DNA from 3 places in the Oceanotoga sp. genome. Region 1 is predicted to be linked to each of the others. Evidence: riboswitches for the same ligand, from Rfam matches in the RefSeq annotation. Region 1 holds a riboswitch; each other region holds the start of a gene.
The links. Region 1 has a riboswitch for cobalamin ahead of PWP28_RS03965 (ABC transporter substrate-binding protein). Riboswitches for the same ligand answer to the same signal wherever they lie in the genome.
Positions count from the first base shown of each region.

Region 2: it holds a riboswitch for cobalamin, as region 1 does, so the genes downstream of both, PWP28_RS06380 (ABC transporter substrate-binding protein) here and PWP28_RS03965 (ABC transporter substrate-binding protein) in region 1, are expected to answer to the same signal.
Region 3: it holds a riboswitch for cobalamin, as region 1 does, so the genes downstream of both, PWP28_RS09095 (precorrin-8X methylmutase) here and PWP28_RS03965 (ABC transporter substrate-binding protein) in region 1, are expected to answer to the same signal.

Region 1 covers NZ_JASUSU010000009.1:13,760-19,956, forward strand. Annotated here, with positions in the region: gene pgmB (beta-phosphoglucomutase) at 1-524, shown strand, start outside; gene PWP28_RS03955 (glycosyl hydrolase family 65 protein) at 534-2,786, shown strand; gene PWP28_RS03960 (mechanosensitive ion channel family protein) at 2,854-3,666, shown strand; cobalamin riboswitch at 3,759-3,890, shown strand; gene PWP28_RS03965 (ABC transporter substrate-binding protein) at 4,011-4,946, shown strand; gene PWP28_RS03970 (iron ABC transporter permease) at 4,943-5,995, shown strand; gene PWP28_RS03975 (ABC transporter ATP-binding protein) at 5,992-6,197, shown strand, end outside.
Region 2 covers NZ_JASUSU010000016.1:12,786-18,982, reverse strand. Annotated here, with positions in the region: gene PWP28_RS06395 (hypothetical protein) at 1-244, shown strand, start outside; gene PWP28_RS06390 (ATP-binding protein) at 232-786, shown strand; gene PWP28_RS06385 (hypothetical protein) at 786-3,038, shown strand; cobalamin riboswitch at 3,062-3,185, shown strand; gene PWP28_RS06380 (ABC transporter substrate-binding protein) at 3,277-4,158, shown strand; gene PWP28_RS06375 (iron ABC transporter permease) at 4,155-5,177, shown strand; gene PWP28_RS06370 (ABC transporter ATP-binding protein) at 5,174-5,947, shown strand; gene eno (phosphopyruvate hydratase) at 5,977-6,197, opposite strand, start outside.
Region 3 covers NZ_JASUSU010000029.1:5,177-11,373, reverse strand. Annotated here, with positions in the region: gene feoB (ferrous iron transport protein B) at 1-512, opposite strand, end outside; gene PWP28_RS09120 (ferrous iron transport protein A) at 509-742, opposite strand; gene PWP28_RS09115 (FeoA family protein) at 785-1,003, opposite strand; gene PWP28_RS09110 (metal-dependent transcriptional regulator) at 1,005-1,433, opposite strand; gene PWP28_RS09105 (DtxR family transcriptional regulator) at 1,520-2,182, opposite strand; gene PWP28_RS09100 (cob(I)yrinic acid a,c-diamide adenosyltransferase) at 2,379-2,891, shown strand; cobalamin riboswitch at 2,900-3,070, shown strand; gene PWP28_RS09095 (precorrin-8X methylmutase) at 3,124-3,723, shown strand; gene cbiD (cobalt-precorrin-5B (C(1))-methyltransferase CbiD) at 3,725-4,837, shown strand; gene PWP28_RS09085 (SAM-dependent methyltransferase) at 4,797-6,011, shown strand; gene PWP28_RS09080 (cobalt-precorrin-4/precorrin-4 C(11)-methyltransferase) at 6,004-6,197, shown strand, end outside.

The DNA of each region.
Region 1 (6,197 bases):
ATGAAAGATTAAAAGGCGTTAGTCGTATGAAATCATTAGACATAATATTAGAAATCGGAAATATTACATTAAAAGAATCAGAAAAACTAGAATTCGCAGACAAAAAAAATAAATGGTACAGAGAATATATATTAAAAATGGAAGAAAATGAAATACTTCCAGGGGTTAAAACTTTTTTAAATCAATTAAAACAAAATAATTTAAAAATAGCTATAGGATCGGCGAGCAAAAATGCACTTACAATACTTCAAAGACTAAATTTGATAGATATATTCGATTCCATAATAGATGGAAATAAAGTGAGTAAAGCAAAACCTGATCCAGAAGTATTCATAAAAGCAGCACAAGAAATGCATGTCAAACCTGAAGAATGTGTCGTTTTTGAAGATTCTATAGCTGGTATACAAGCTGCAAAAATAGGAAAAATGAAAACTATTGGTGTAGGAAACCATCAAACATTAAAAGAAGCCGATAAAATAATAAATGGATTCAAAAATACAGACTTAAAAATATTAGAATTTTAGGAGGATACAATGAACTGGGAAATACATGACAAAAAATATAATTTAAAAAATGTACAAAAATATGAAACATTATTTACCCTTGCAAATGGATATAGAGGCATAAGAGGTTATAATGAACTCTCTTCATTTGATAATAGAGGAAACTTTGTAGCTGGAATATTTGATAAATCAAATGCCCAAGTAAAAGAAATAGTAAATCTTCCAGATCCTTTAGAATTTAAAATATATTCAGAAGATGAAATAATAACTTTAGATTCAACAGAAATATTAAAATATGATAGATATCTAAACATGAAAGAAGCAACTCTAAATTTAGAAACAGAATTAAAAACTCCAAAAGGCAAGATAATAAATATTAAATCAAAAAGATTCGTAAGCAGATTTGATGAACATTTAATGATGATAAAATATGAAATAACCCCAATAAATTTTGATGGGAAACTGACAATACAAAATACAATAAACTCTAATATAACTAATTCAAAATTCGATCCTATAAATAAATCAAAACATTATAAAACCGATGAAATAAAAGATTTAGAAAATGGATTATATTTACAAGTCAAAACAAATGATAGTAAATCAATTATTTCTCAATGGACAGGACTTTATTCAGAAAATATAAAAAACAGAAAATTTTATGATTTAGAAACACTCGTAGAAGAAGTATACGAAATATATGTAAAAAAAAGTAGGACTTATAAAATACAAAAAAATTGTTTAATACATACTTCAAGAAATTCTAAAACTCCAAAAGAAAATATATTAAATGATATAAAATTATATAAAAATTCAAGCTTTGAAGAAGAATTCAAAAAACATATAAAAGAAATGCAAAAAATATGGAAAAAAATAGATATAACAATTGATGGTGATGATAAAGCACAAACTGGTTTAAGATTTAATCTATTCCATCTGATATCATGTGCATATCAAAAAGATCCAACAGTCAGTATAGGTGCAAAAGGATTACATGGCGAAGGATATAAAGGCCATATATTTTGGGATACAGAAATATTTATGTTACCATTTTTTACATATACTTATCCAGAAATTGCAAGATCTCTATTACTCTATAGATTCAACACTTTAAAAGGTGCAAAAGAAAATGCAAAAAATAATGGTTATAATGGTGCACAATTCCCATGGGAATCAGCAGATATAGGCCTTGAAGAAACTCCAAAATGGGGAATAGACTATCTCGGTAATCCCGTAAGAATATGGACTGGAGATGAAGAATTTCATATAAGTTCAGATATAGCTCTTGCATATTGGCAATATTTCAAAGCAACAAATGATAAAGAGTTTATGGAAAATTATGGATATGAAATATTTATTGAAACCACAAAATTCTGGGAATCTCGATTAACTCACAATGAGGATAAAGATTATTATGAAATAAAAAAAGTAATAGGTCCTGACGAATTCCATGAACACGTAGACAATAATTTCTATACAAATTACCTCGCAAAATGGAATATAAAAAAATGTTGTGAAATAATAGAAAAATATAAAATAGAATCCCCTAAAAAATACGAAGATTTGATAAAAAAGACAAACATATCAGAAAAAAACATAAAAAACTGGAAAAATATTTATAAAAAAATATTTTTATCTTCAAAAAACGATATAATAGAGCAATTTGAAGGCTACTTCAATTTAAAAGATTATAAAATAAAAAAATATGATGAAAATGAAATGCCTTTATGGCCAGAAAACATAGAATTAGACAAACTAAATCAAACACAATTAATAAAACAACCAGATGTAATAATGTTATTATTAATTTTAGGTGAAGAATTCGAAGAAGAAATAAAAAGAAAAAACTATGAATATTATGAAAAAAGAACAATGCATAAATCTTCTTTAAGTCCATCTATGTATTCAATAATGGGTTTAAAAATTGGAGATACACATAATGCCTATAATTATTTTATAAAAACCATAATGACAGATATACAAGATAATCAAAAAAATACAGCACTTGGATTACATGCGGCTTCTACTGGCGGTTCATGGCAAAGTATAGTTTATGGATTTGGAGGATTTTCAATAGATAAAAATAATATTCCAAATTTTAATCCATGGATACCAAAAAAATGGAAAAGCCTAAATTACAAAATTAATTGGCAAAATAATATATTAAATATAAACATAACAGAAAATACAATAATTATAAATTCCGAAAGAGAAATTGAAATAAAAATTAAAAATAAACCTCACAAATTAAAAAAAGGTACAAATAAATTTTATTTAAATTAAAAAATCTCCCAAATTATTATATAATATATATGAATAAAAAAACATATATTATTAGGAGGGGATTAATATGAATGAAACAACCGCAGCAATAATAAGCTGGATTGTAAGAATTGGCATAAGTTTTATAATATTTATAGTGGCAAAAATGCTTTCTGGAATAATATATAAAACTATGCTGAAACTATCTGAAAAAAACTCAAAAATAAATCTTCAGTACAAAAAAACCATGAAAACACTTTTAGATATAGGATTATATACACTTGCAATCTTTATAATAGTCTCAGTTTTATTTAAAAATCTTGCACCTGTATTGGCTGGATTGGGTGCATCAAGTATAATAATAGGTTTTGCTATAAAAGAACCTTTTGAAAACTTAATATGTGGAATATTAATAATGGTAAACAAACTAATAATCGAAGGTGAAGCAGTCGAAATAAACGGAAACTCAGGTTCTATATCAGAAATAAAATTAAATCATGTCATATTAAAAACATGGGATGGAAAATTAATAAATATACCAAGTAAATCCGTTTGGTCATCAACAGTTACACATTTCTGGCCTGAAAACATAAGAAGAAATGAAATATCTGTTGGAGTAGCTTATGATACAGATTTAAACAAAGCCATGAAAATACTCGAAGAATCTGTAAACTCTTATGAAAAATTATATTCAGATGATTCTCATAAACCTATGATATTATTCACTGGTTATGGTTCTTCATCAATAGACTTCATAATAAGATATTGGGCAGAAAGAGAAAACTACATAACCTCAACAACAGAAATAGCAAAAATTATAAAAACAAAATTTGATGAAAATAATATAGAAATTCCTTTCAATCAATTAGATCTTCATATAAAAGATGGCAATATACAATAATCGGAGAGTTATCTCTCCGATTATTTTAATATTAATAATAAACACATTTCTTATTAACTATAAATTTGATATAATAATCTATGCATAAAAGTTAATAAACACTTATTTTTGGTAAAACTATTTGTTTTTCAAATGGGGAAGCTCGGTGAAAATCCGACACAGTCCCGCTACTGTAATGGCATAAAGCCTAAGTCAGATTACCAGCCAAAAATAAACAATATTACTTATATCACGAGGATGGTATGAGTGACATTATTAATTTAATAAGATTATTTAATGTCCCTACACCTCTTCTTGAAGGTGTTTTTTTATTTTTATGCTAAAAATATTATGAGAGGTGTTATATGAAAAAAACTTTAAGTCTAATTTTTTGTTTATTATTTTCAATTTTAGTATTAGCTTATGAACCAGTTACAGTCAATTTTACTCATCAAGGAAAAGATTATGAAATAACTTATACAAAATCTCCAGAACGTGCTGTAACTCTTTCACATTTCACAACAGAAATGTTTCTTGCTTTAAATCTTGAAGAAAAAATGGCTGGAACTGCATGGGCAGACAATGAAATATTACCAGAATTAAAAACAGCCTATGACAAAATACCAATACTTTCTGATAGATACCCTTCAAAAGAAATATTCTTATCTGTAAATCCAGATTTTGTTACTGGATGGCATTCAGCTTTAACAGATAAAAATGTAGGATCAGTGGAAACACTCATTCAAATGGATATAAAACCATTAATAATAAAATCAGTAGAACCAGATGCAACATTAGAAACAGTATACGAAGACTTTATAACAATAGGAAAAATATTTGATATAGAAGATAGAGCTCAAAAACTCGTAAAAAGTATGCAAAATGAAATAAATGATGTAAGAAAAAAAGTTCCATCAAATGTAAAAAAAGTAAAAGTATTGGCATATGACTCTGGAAAAGATTCAGCCTTTGTAGTGTGTTCTGGTCTTGGTGGTTCTTTAATACAAGAAGCCGGAGGTATAAATATATTTGGTAATATACAAAAAGCATATGCAAATGTATCTTGGGAAAAAGTAGCTCAATCAAATCCAGATATAGTATTAATAGTAGACTATGGAAGTACAACTTATGAACAAAAAGTACAATTCCTAAAAGAAAATCCCGCAACAAAAGATTTAGATGCAGTAAAAAACAATAAATTTGTAAAAATAGGTTTAGCCGATTTATCTCCTGGAATAAGAAATATTAATGCTATAACAACTATGACAAAAGGCTTCTATCCAGAGATTTTCAAAAAATGAAAATAAAAAATAGCACTTTTTTATTTTCCATAATGGCATTAATTTTAATAATCATACTATCAATAATCATAACAATAACTATAGGTCCAGTAAAAATAAATCCTTTAGATGTTTGGAAAATAATAATAAATAATACTTTTAACAAAGAAATATTTCAAATACAATGGGCAAAATCTATAGAAACAATAGTTTGGAATCTAAGACTCCCAAGAATTTTAATGGCTTTTATAACGGGAGCAACTCTTTCATTTGTTGGCGTTTTAATGCAGGCATTAACGAGAAACTCTTTAGCCAATCCTTATATTCTGGGAATATCTTCAGGAGCTTCTGCAGGAGCAGTTGCTTCCATAATACTCGGAATATTTGGTTTTTTAGGTTATTTAGGCCCCTCAATAGGGGCTTTTTTAGGGGCTATTTTATCTTCACTAATAGTTTTCAAAATAGCTCATTCTGGTTCTGGATATTCATCGAGCAAACTCGTTTTAACAGGAGTTGCAGTATCAGCCATGTTCTCATCATTGACAACTTTTATGGTATATACGGCAAAAGATTCTTCAAAATTAAGATCTGCAATGTTCTGGATGGTTGGAAGTGTTGGAGGAGCTAAATGGAATAATATTTTATTACCTTTTTTACTCTTGATAATATCTACAACAATAATGTATATATTCAATAAAGAACTCGATGGAATACTTATAGGAGAAGATACATCAAAAACTCTTGGAATAAACACTGAATTAATAAGAAAAATAATAATAATAATAAGCACATTATTAACTGGATTTATAGTATCTTTAACAGGAATCATTGGATTCATAGGATTGATAATACCGCATATTTCAAGACAAGCTGTAGGATCTACTCACAAAAAATTAATACCCTTTTCTATTCTAAGTGGAGGATTATTTTTAATATGGGCAGATACCTTCGCAAGAACTGCATTCACTCCCGAAGAAATACCTATAGGAGTTATAACTTCATTTTTGGGTGCTCCTTTCTTTTTATATCTATTAAGAAAAAACTCCTATTCATTTGGAGGCAAAAAATGATTAAATTAAAAATAGAAAACTTAAATTATAATATAAACAATAAAAAAATAATAGAAAATATAAACTTAAAAATAAAAGAAAAGAGTTTTGTAGGACTAATCGGACCAAATGGATGTGGAAAATCAACACTTTTAAAAAATATTTACAAAGTACTAACTCCAAGCAATGGAAAAATATATATAGAAGAAAAAAATATAAAAAA
Region 2 (6,197 bases), on a different contig from region 1:
TGGACTTATATATCAACTTGGTCTTCCTTTAGAATTAGATTTCGATGCAGTAGAAGTAAAAAATGAAGACGAATTAATAAAAGCACAAAAACTTGGCTACAAAAGATTTATTTATGGTAATGATTCTCATTTTCCAGATCAGTTAAAAAATCCATCTTGTATTTTAGAATGTGAATCAAGAACTTTTGACGAACTTAAAAAATCACTCTATAATGGTAAGGTGAAACCAGTATGGCCACATTAGAAACAATCTCTGATCATATAATAGATATATGCGAAAACGCTGTAAGGTCTAATTCAAAAGAATGTAAATTAATTATTATCGAAAGCAAAGATTTTTTTTCTTTCGAAGTTAAAGATTATGGAATAGGGATGAATTCAGAAGAATTGAACAATGCACTTACTCCTTTTTATACTACAAAAAAAGAGAGGAAGAAAAAAATTGGCATGGGATTGCCTTTTTTAAAGTTCTCTTGTGAATTAACGGGTGGTAGTTTTAATATCAAAACAAAACCAAACAATGGTACAACTGTAAATGCAACTTTTGTAAAAACTAATATTGATTGCCAACCATTAGGAGATCTTTCAAATGCTCTTTATTTTGTTATATATCTCGACTCTAAAATAAATTGGTATATAAAAAGAACTTTTTTAGATGATGGATATGAAATAGATACAAAACAATTAAAAAACTCATTTGAAAATATATATGATACTCCTAAATTTATGTTACAGATAAAACAAAATATTTATAATTTAGAAAAAGAATTAAAAGGAGGATTTTAATGAAAAAATCAATTCTAATGATCTTTATATTATCTTTATTGACTCTTTCATTCTCAATAACAAAACTCAATTCAATAGAGTATAGTACAGATATATCTTATGCTGCTACAGATATAAATAATATTATGAATAATTATGATATAAAAATCGGAAATTATGTTGGAGATATAGACATAAAATTAGCAATGAAACAAGTAAATAATCTCGGCTTTTTCAATTCGCTTTCTTATGAATTAGACGAAGAAAATGGAAATTTAAAATTAATAATAAATCCAAATCCAATAGTCAAAAATATTGAAATAGAAGTATATGGTGATGGATTTGTCGATAAAAAAGATTTAAAAGATTATTTAAATTTAAAAACAGATATTCCTTTAAATGTATATGACTTTCAAAAAGCACTCAATTCCATAAATTTATATTATACGAATAATGATTATAGTACTATAGAAATAAGTTCTAATATTAAATTATTAGGTGATAAAGTAACACTTGAAGCAACAGAAATTAACAATAACAAATATGATGAAAATACTTTATTATTCATAATAAATGAATATAAACTCTGGGATTTGAAATTAGAAGGCGAATATGCCCAATTAGATAAAGAAAAAGTAAAGAAAGATCTAAATTTTAAATTTAGAAAAGACTATGAAAATAAATTTTTCCTGTTTAGGCCAAAATTAAAAGAATCATATCCAGATATAAAAAAATTACAGGGTTTGATGTCTTCTATAGCTTCATTACCTTATTTTAGTGAAGAAACTTCTATAAAATGGGAACCCGTAGATATAGAAGAATCCTTGGGTGGAGAATTAAATCTTGTACTAGATGGAAAATTAAGAAGAGTTATAGATGATAATACCAAAATAAATAAAATAAAGTATAATGGTAATGATTCTATCGAAAGTTTTAGATTAAATGAAAAGGTATCAGAAATAATAACAGAAAACTCAACTGTTTCTAATTTAGATATTTTAAAATCTTTAGATGTAATAAATAAATTATATACACAAGAAGGATTCTTATTTGTTGATACAAAAGTAAATATAGACAAAAATAATGATTTAATATATAATTTTAATGAGAAAAAAGTAGGTAATATAAAAATAACAAAAGATGCTACGGCAAAAACCCAAGATTATATAATAGATGATTTAATAAAATTAAAAAAAGATGAAGTTGTAAATCTAAATAAATTACAAGATACCTATAGAGCATTCACTGGAACAGGTTTTTTCCAAAGTGTTGATATAAACCCTATTTCAATGTCAGAAGATTCTGTTGACTTTGAGATTCATCCACATGAAAGAACAAATGCTGTTAAGATAGCTGGTGGATTAACTTGGTCTATGCCAGATGTAAAAGATTGGTATTATGGATTTGCAGGAACTTTAAGTTTTTATATTCCAAATCCTTTCGGTTATGGTCAAACTTTTGGACTAAACACTGAATTAAATCCTTTGAATAATAAATATAAATTCGGATTAAATTATAATGTATCAAAAATCTTTAAAACAGATATAGATCTTGGATTAAGCACATCATATCTAACAGTACCAAATGGTGAATATGTAGAAACTTTAGGTGCTTCTATAACAAATAATTTATCATTTTCTATTTCACCTTCATTCAAATTTTCAGATTTTTCATATATAACAACCGATTTATCCTATGACTATTATCAAAAATTAAAATCAAATGATATAAAAAGACTTTCTACTGGTATTGGTTACAAATTAAACAGATTAGATAATCCATATAGACCTTATTCGGGAGAATATTTTTCAACAAGAGTTTTTGGAGGATTAAATCTAAATAACACAGATCAATATTATACTGGTAATACTTTAGAAGGTAAATATTTTACAAGTTTCTATAAATTTACTTTTGGAACAAGATTAAAAATCGGATTCTCTAATGATCCTTATTCCTTATTCAATTATTCAGTTGGCGGAATGAATAGTGTAAGAAGATATAGTTTATCTTCTAAACAAGGTAATAATATGTATTTATTTAATACTGAGTTAGCTTATGAACTATTAAAAAATCCAGTACCGATTGATATATATGCTTTTTATGATAATGGAAATACTTCAAATAATTTAAATAATATATTGAATGATAATATTTGGTCTTTTGGAACTGGTTTAAAATTTAACATTCCTTTACTGGGTCAAATCAGATTTGAATATGGTTGGGACAAAAATTTAAAAGGAAAATTTGAATTTGGATTTGGTCAAGTATTTTAAAAAAAAATATATAAATAATAAATAAAGGAAATTAGTGAAAATCTAATACGGTCGCGCCACCGTGATTGAGGACAAAAAATTACATACCACTGATTAAAAAATCGGGAAGGGTAATTTGGAGGATATAACTCATAAGTCGGGATACTTTATTTATAATTTTTAAAAATTCAAGCACTTCGCGCCAAAGTGTTTGGAGTTAGTTTTTACCTTGGCGTAATTATTACGGGAGGTAGCAAAAATGAAAAAAGCATTGAGTATTGTTCTATTGTTATTAGTAGGAATTATAGCTTTATCATCATTTACAATAATAGATGATCTTGGAAGACCTGTAAAAATAGACCAAGATATTAAGAGAATAATTTCTGCTGCACCAGCTGTATCTGATTATTTGAAACATTTAAATGCAGAAGATCTTGTTGTAGGCGTTACTGATTGGGATAATAACATTGAAGCTGAAAAAATAGGAAATATGACACCTTTGAATCTTGAAAAAATAATAAGCTTAAATCCCGATATTGTATTTATATCTGGTGGATTCCAAGAAAAAGAACTTGAAAGATTAGAAAAATATAATATAAAAACTATAGTTATAAACCCATTATCCATAAATGATATAATAAGAGACACAGTTTTAATAGGAACTATAATTGATAAAAAAGAACAAGCAATAAAATTATCAAAAAATTTAAGAGAAAGAATGCTTAATATTTCTAAAGAAACATCTACTTGGTCAGAAAGACCAACTGTTATGTATGCAATGATTTCAAGTCAAAATATTTCATCAATTTGGACAAGTGGAACAGGTTCTTTTATGAATGAATTACTATCAATCGCTGGTAGTTTAAATGTTGCTTCACCATATACTGGAAATAATGGTTGGCTTTCTGTTGGCCCAGAATTTATAGTTTCTAAAAATCCAGATATAATTATTGTTCCTTCTTATTTTATGGGAGATAATTCTGGAATTGAAACTTTAAAATCAGCTTCTCAATTTAAAAATGTAAATGCTGTTAAAAACAACAAAATATTTTCAATTAATAATGATAAAGCTTCACAAGCATCACCTTCATTAATAGAAGCATTAGAATCAATATATGAAATAATAAAGGAGTCAAAATGACTATAAAAAAAATTAAAAACAGGAAGAGGATTATACCTCTCCTGTTTATTCTTTTGATAATAAGTTTTATATCTATAATAATTTTTACTTCTTTGGGAAGTGTAAATATTCCATTAAAAGAAGTAATAAAAACATTATTCCTTAATCAAGAAAATTCTACATATAAATTACTCATTATGGATTTGAGATTACCAAGAATTTTAGGTAGTTTTATAATTGGAGGTATTTTAGCTTTATCTGGAAATATATTACAGTTAATAATTCAAAATCCTCTTGCAGACCCTTATATACTTGGAATATCTTCTGGAGCCTCTTTTGGAGCTGTAATTTATACGGCTTTATCTGGTATATTAGGATTACATTTATTTTTTGGATTAGAAACTTTTTCTTTCATATTTTCTATAATATCTGCAATCATAGTATTTATGTTGGCAAAAGAAGGGAAAAAATTTCCCGTATTATCTTTAATATTAAGTGGTGTAATAGTTAGTTTTTTGTTCAATGCATTTACAACATTAATAACAGTAATGTTTTGGAGAAATTTAATACATGTAAATATATGGCTCATGGGAAGTACAGCTTCTATTACATGGGAAGATATATTTATATTGACTGTAGTATTATTAATACAAACTATCGTAATAATAATTTATAATAAAGAATTAAATGTTTTATCTATGGGTGATGATATGGCAATATATTCTGGTGTAAATCCAGAAAAAATAAAAATGATACTAATTTTAACAAATATATTTGCTGTATCTATAGCTGTTTCAAAATCTGGAATAATAGGGTTTGTTGGATTAATAATACCACATCTTGTAAGAAAAATTAAAGGACCATATTCATTAATTTCTAGTTTAATATCTATATTATCGGGTGGAATTTTTTTAACTATAAGTGATTTTATATCCAGAACAATTTTTGCTCCTTCCGAACTTCCAATAGGAATAATAACTTCTATAATCGGAGCGCCTTTATTTATATATGTTATGAAAAAAAGAGGGAAAAAATTATGATTCAAATAAATAATATAAAATTTAATTATGGAAATGGATTCAATTTAGATATTAAAAATCTTCATATAAAAAACGGAGAAATTGTATCAATAATTGGACCTAATGGGGCTGGAAAATCAACTTTAATAAAATTAATATCTAAAATTCTTCCTTTAAAATATGGAAATATATTTATAGACTCTAAAAATTTAAAATCCTTAAATTTGAAAGAACTTTCAAAATTGATAGCCGTTGTTCCTCAAGAATTTAACACTATTTTTGATTATTCTGTTAAAAGTATTGTGGAAACTTCCAGATTACCTTATTCAAAAAAATTTGATTTTTTTACAGAAAATAAAGAAGATGAAAACATAATATCCAATTCCATGAAAAAAACAGATACTTATAAATTTAAAGAAAAAAGTTTTTCTAATTTATCTGGTGGCGAAAAACAAAGAGTCATGGTAGCAAGAGCTTTTGCTCAAAAATCTAAAATACTCCTTTTAGATGAATTTTCTTCTCATCTCGATCCTGGTCATACACAGTATCTTTTAAATATAATAAAAAATTTAAGTCAAAAAGAAAATTTAACTATATTATCTGTATTTCATGATATAAATCTTGCAAGTCTTTATTCTAATAGAATATTAATAATGAAAGATGGAAAAATAATAAAAGATGGAACACCAAATGAAGTTATAACAAAAAAAATAATAGAAGATATATATAATTTTAAAGCTGAAATCATAATTCATCCTAAATATAAAATACCTCAAGTAATTTTTCAATAAAAAAACCCCCTTTTTATAGGGGGAATTGTTTATTTATCTATTGAATAAAAAGAATCTAAACCTTTAAATTGAGCAACAGAACCCAATTCTTCTTCTATTCTTAATAATTGATTATACTTAGCAATTCTATCTGTTCTTGATAAAGAACCTGTTTTTATAAATCCTGCATTTGTTGCTACACAAAGATCTGCTATGAATGTATCTTCTGATTCTCCAGATCTATGAGAAATTACATTTGTCATATTATATT
Region 3 (6,197 bases), on a different contig from region 1:
TTTAAATTCTCTGGATATTGAGGGCTTTTTAAAGATCCTTCAATCTGTTTCTTTAAATCTTCTAAACCAATTTTTTTATTTGCAGATGTTTTTACGATTGGAATTCCAAGTTCTTTTGATATTGAATTTATATCTATCTTTATCTGTCTTTTTTCAAGTTCATCACTCATATTAAAAACTAAAAGAGTGTTTTTTTGCATTTCCATGATCTCTGTAACTAAATACATATTTCTTTCAATATTAGTTTGATCTACAACAACTACTATTAAATCCGGATTATCTTTTATCAAAAAATCTCTTGCAATTCTTTCATCCATAGAATTAGCTGTAAGAGAATATGTTCCAGGAAGGTCTACTATTCTATATTCTTCATCATTATATTTAAGTTTTCCTTCTTTTTTTTCAACAGTAACTCCTGGCCAATTCCCTACATGTTGATGACTTCCAGTTAAAGCATTGAAAATTGTAGTTTTTCCACTGTTTGGATTACCACATAAAGCAACTGTTTTCATACTCTATCGCCTCCGGTTATCTCTATATATTTTGCTTCTTCTTTTCTAAGACTTAAAGAATAATTTCTTATCTTTATTTCTAAAGGATCTCCCAAAGGCGCTTTTCTCACGAGTAATATTTCTATTCCTGGTGTTAATCCCATTGCTAAAAGTCTTTGTCTGACTTTTAAATTTCCTTCAAGCTTTTTTATTTTGCCTGAATATCCTACTTCACATTCATCAAGAAACATTGTTAGTCCTCCCTAATTTTAAAAAAATAAAAAAATAATATTTTATATGTTTTTAACAAAAATCCTTTTAGCCATATTTTGACCTATTCCATATCTACTTCCATCCACCAATATAATTATAGGGCCTCCAAAATTCCCACTCAAAACTTCTATATTTTTTCCTTCTATTATTCCCATTTTTGCAAGTCTTCTTTTCATCATAAGACCTGAACTTATTTTTTCAACTATAAAATTTCCAATATTTGCAAATACTAAAGGCATTTTATTCCTCCTTTAAATTGATAGATTTCAAATGCTTTTGAAACTCGATTTTATAATTTTCATTTTCTTCAAAAAAAGATTCTAATAATTCTATAGAATTTAAAAAATTTTTTGAGTTTATATGCTCTATTTTACAAGAAACTTCATCCGCCTCTTTTTCACTAAAATTTAAAAAATCCAACAAAAATTTATTCATTATATATTTTCTTTTATACAATTTTGAAGCTTTAATTATGCCTTTTTGAGTTAAATTTATATGACTATGTTTTATATACTCTATATAGTCATACGATTCAAGTCTTTTCAAGGCACTTATAACGGAAGAATGTTTCACTTCCGCTTCATTAGTTATGTCTCTAACTTGTATTATTTTATTTTGTAAATATAGCTTGTATATAGCTATTAAATAATGTTCAAGATTTTCAGTCATCAATTTAATCTTCCTTTTGTAGTTAGTTCTACATTATTTTACCACCTTTAATTTACTTTGTCAATAAAAAAAATAGACTTTTCAGTCTATTTTTCTAAAATAATATTTTCAGCTTCGGTTTTTCTTATTGCAACATTATAGCCTCTTATAAGTACTTCAATCGGATCTCCTAAGGGGGCTTTTCTCAATAATTCTACGTCTATTCCAGAGGTTATTCCCATTACCATTAATCGTCTTTTTATTGCCTCATTACCTCTAACTTCAAGAACTTTTGCTTTTTCTCCAACTTTTAAATCTTTTAAAGTTTTTTCAAAAGTGCTTGATTTATCTTTATAATTAGTAATATACTGCTTATATTTATTTTTTATTTCTGTATTGCTTTCTATAAAATTTCTTAGAATATCCATAGATTGAATGAGCTTTTCAGACTTTATATGTTCCATTTTACATGATAATTCTTCTGCTTCAAAAGGGGATATGTCCAAAACATTCATCAAGAAACTTCTTATAGTCATTCTGTTTTTATATATTTTTTGAGCTTCTATTATTCCGGGTTGAGTTAATTTTACATAACCTCTTTTTTCATAAGTAACAAAAGAAATACTTTTTAATTTTTTTATTGCGTCTATGGCAGAAGTATGTTTTACAGACATCAATTCTGTAATGTCTTTAACTCTTGCAATGTTGTTTTCAAGTTGTGCTTCATATATAGCAAGCAAATAATTTTCAAGACTCTCTGATAATTCCATATAAATCACTTCCTATTGTAGTTTTTCCTACTTAATTCTACCATATATATTTGTATAAGTCAAGCTTATGTTAAAAAATAAATTCATTTTTTTACATAAATTAATTATATCAAAAAATATTTTTCCCCTTTGACAAATTATTAACTTTTTGGTATTATTTTATAGCTTAAATTATTAATATATTGGGGGTATAATTATGAAAAATGGAATGATTCATGTTTATACCGGCAATGGAAAAGGAAAGACTACAGCTGCTTTTGGTGTTGTATTGAGAAGCATTTTATCGAATAAAGAAGTTTTTGTAGCTCAATTTGTAAAAAATAGGGACTCATCAGAGTTGTCAATTTCTAATTATTTTGATAATATTGATATTGTACAGTATGGAGAAGGATTTTTTATAAGAAGATCTCCAGAAACAAAAGATATAAATGCTGCAAAAAAAGCACTTGCCGATGTAAAAGAAAAAATTATTTCTCAAAAATATGATTTAATAGTCATGGATGAAATAAATATCGCTATTAAATTTAATCTTTTAACAGCCGAAGAAGTTTTAGATGCTATAAATAGTAATGGAAAAACAGAAATAATTTTGACTGGAAGATGGGCTGATGAAAAAATAATAGAAAGAGCCGATCTTGTAACTGAAATGAAAGAGATAAAACATTATTATTCAAAAGGTGTTTTATCCAGAAAAGGTATAGATAAATAGGTAAAATTTAATATATAAACTTTTAAGGTGTATAACAGGGAATTAGGTGAAAATCCTAAGCGGCCCAGCCACCGTATGCAGGGATGAAAATCATAAATGCCACTGGTTTTTAACTGGGAAGGCTTGATTAGTAAAATGATCTGTAAGTCGGGAGACCTACCTTTTAAGTTCGTAACTTTGCTTTTTCTTGGTGTGAAAAGCAAGGATTTTTGTTATGGGAGTTGGTATACAAATGCATAACTATATTGTAAATCCTAAAAATATCGAAAAAAGAAGCTTTGAAATAATTACAGAAGCTTTAGGAGAAAAACTAAACGATGTAGACCCTATAAAATCAAATGTAATAAAAAGGGTCATTCACACCACAGGAAATCTTGATATGTGGAACAAGCTTTATTTTTCTGAAGATTATTTTGATTTTTTTAAAAGAAAAATTCAAAATAAGAAAATTTACACAGATGTAAATATGATAAAAAGCGGTTTATCAAAGAATTTTGTAAAAAATTTAAATATAGACTGTTTTATTAGCGATGAAGCTATATCGAAGAAATCTAAATTAACTGGCATATCGAGAGCCTATTTATCTATGGAGAAAGCACTTGAAATGGAAGATGGTATTTTTATTGTTGGAAATGCACCTACTGCACTTTTTAAGTTGCTTGAATCCAAAAAGAAACTTTTTATTATTGGAGTTCCAGTAGGCTTTGTAGGAGCGGCAGAAAGCAAAGAAGCTTTAATGAAATCACAACACAGTTTTATTACATTACCAGGAAATATGGGTGGTTCTACAATAGCTGTAGCCATTTTTAATGCTTTAATAAGGTCTTTATAAAATGGAATGGTATGTAAATGTAAATGGTAAAAAATTAAAACGTGGTTTCACAACTGGCACTGCAGCCACTGCGGCTTTAAAAGCCTCTGTTCTTTTTAATAAGTATAATATAAAACCAGACAATGTAAATATAGAATTACCTAATGGAGAATTAATAAATATTCCAATATATAAATATGAAATTATTTCAGGTTTAAAATATGCTTTTGTAAAGAAAGATGCCGGTGATGATGCCGATATAACAAATCAATGTTTGATTTATTGTTCCTTTAAATATGAAAATTTAAATAATATAATTTTTGATTCTTATGAAGGAGTAGGAAAGATCACCAAAGATGGACTCGATATAAGCAAAGGAGAATTTGCTATTAATCCAATTCCTCGTGAGATGATGAAAAAAGTTTTAAATGAAGAGAATATTAAGAATGGCAGAGTTATAGTAAATGTAAAAAATGGTGAGATTCTCGCAAAAAAAACCTTAAACGAAAATCTTGGCATAATTGATGGAATATCCATTTTAGGAACTACTGGAATTGTTGAACCTATGAATGAAAACGCATGGAAAGAATCTTTGATCCCTCATATTAGCATTGTTTCAAAACAATTCGATACAATTACTTTATTATTAGGTGGAAAAGGGCTTTCAATATATAAAAAATATTCTTTTTTTAAAGAGGATTATATATTATGTGGAAATCATATCGGTTATTCTATAGAAAAATCATTGGAAATGGGTATTAAAAAAATACATATACTTGGTAGTTTTCAAAAATTAATAAAACTTGCCGGTTTAAATCTTAATACAGACAGTAGGTATACAGATTCAAAAAATGAATTATTAGCCCTTTTATATATTTTGTTTACTGAAAAATATGACAAAGAGGTCATTGACAAAATACTTAATTTAAAAACTATTTATAATTTTTTGGATATTTTAAAGAATAATGATATAAATATCAAAAAATTTTTTATATTTGTGTCTGAATATATATCCCATAAATTAAGTAATAAATTCAATGCCGAATTTGTTATTTCTTTATGTGATAAAACTCAGATAATTTCACATAGAGGAGATGAGCAAAATTATTTATATTTTAGGAACACAGATCAATAAAATTGAAAATTTAACTCAAAAACAACTCGAAATAATAAAAAAAGCCGATTTTTTTGCTGGTTTTAATTTTTCTTTGGGTATGTCTAAGGAATTAAATCCAAATGCAAAATATCATGTAATGGATATATATAGTTCATTAAAAGATGAAAATGTAATTGACTTAATATCTCAGATGAAAACATTTAAAACTTCTGTTTTAATGGTTTCTGGAAACCCTTTAATGTTTTCATATTCAAAAAGAATTATGGATAAACTTTCAAAAAATGAATATGAAGTTTTAATTTCACCATCTTCAATAAATTATTTATGCCAAAAGGCTAAATATCCTATGAATAGTGTTCGCTATATAAGTGGTCATAATTCACATAATCTTCGAAAAACTTATAATGATGTCCTTAAAACATTGAATGATAATCATCAAATTGCATATTTTGTAAAAAATAAAAAAGATTATGATTCTTTATTTAATATATTAAAAAATATAAAAGTAGACATAGTAGCTGGATTTGAACTCGGTACAAAAAATGAAGAAATATTTGAGTTTAAATCAAATACGCCTATAGATTTCAAAAAAGGACGTTGGATTCTTCTTCTAATACCTCAAGAAAATGATTTTATAAATTTATTTCCTAAAAATTCAGATCTTTCAACTAAAAATATTCCAGTTTCAAGAGAATGGAGTAGATTTATTTTATTGAATACTTTAAATAGAAAACAAAAACATGATGTAATTTGGGATTTAGGAGCTGGTAGCGGAGCAACATCTTTATTCATTTCTTCTTTTTTTAATAGAGATTGTTTAATATATGCATTTGAAAAAGATTATGATAGATTTGAAAGTTTAAAATTGAATACAAACCTTAATCCTGAAATAGAAGCAATAAATAAAGATTTTATAGATATCTTAGATGAATACGAATCTCCAGACATAGTTCATTTAGGTGGAGGAATAAATTTAGAAGCTTTAAATAAAATAACATCTAAAATGAAAAAGAATAGTCTATTAATTTCTTCTGTAACTACTTTAGAAAGTTTAAATATGATACTTTCTATAGAAAATTTTAACTTTGAGTATGATATGTATACAAAATTTTCGAATAACAAATTAGGTGAAAAATCTGCCTTTAAAGGCGAACATGTATTTTACTGTATAAGAGGTGAAAAAAATGATTAATTTTATTGGTGCTGGTCCTGGAAGTGTAGATTTTTTAACTGTGAAAGGATTTAATTTAATAAAAAAATCAGATGTTTTGTTATATGCTGGTTCTACAGTATCCAATGAAGTATTAGATTTAGTTGATCATGTAAATATATTTAACAGTGCTTCTATGACATTAGAAGATATAAAATTTATATTCAA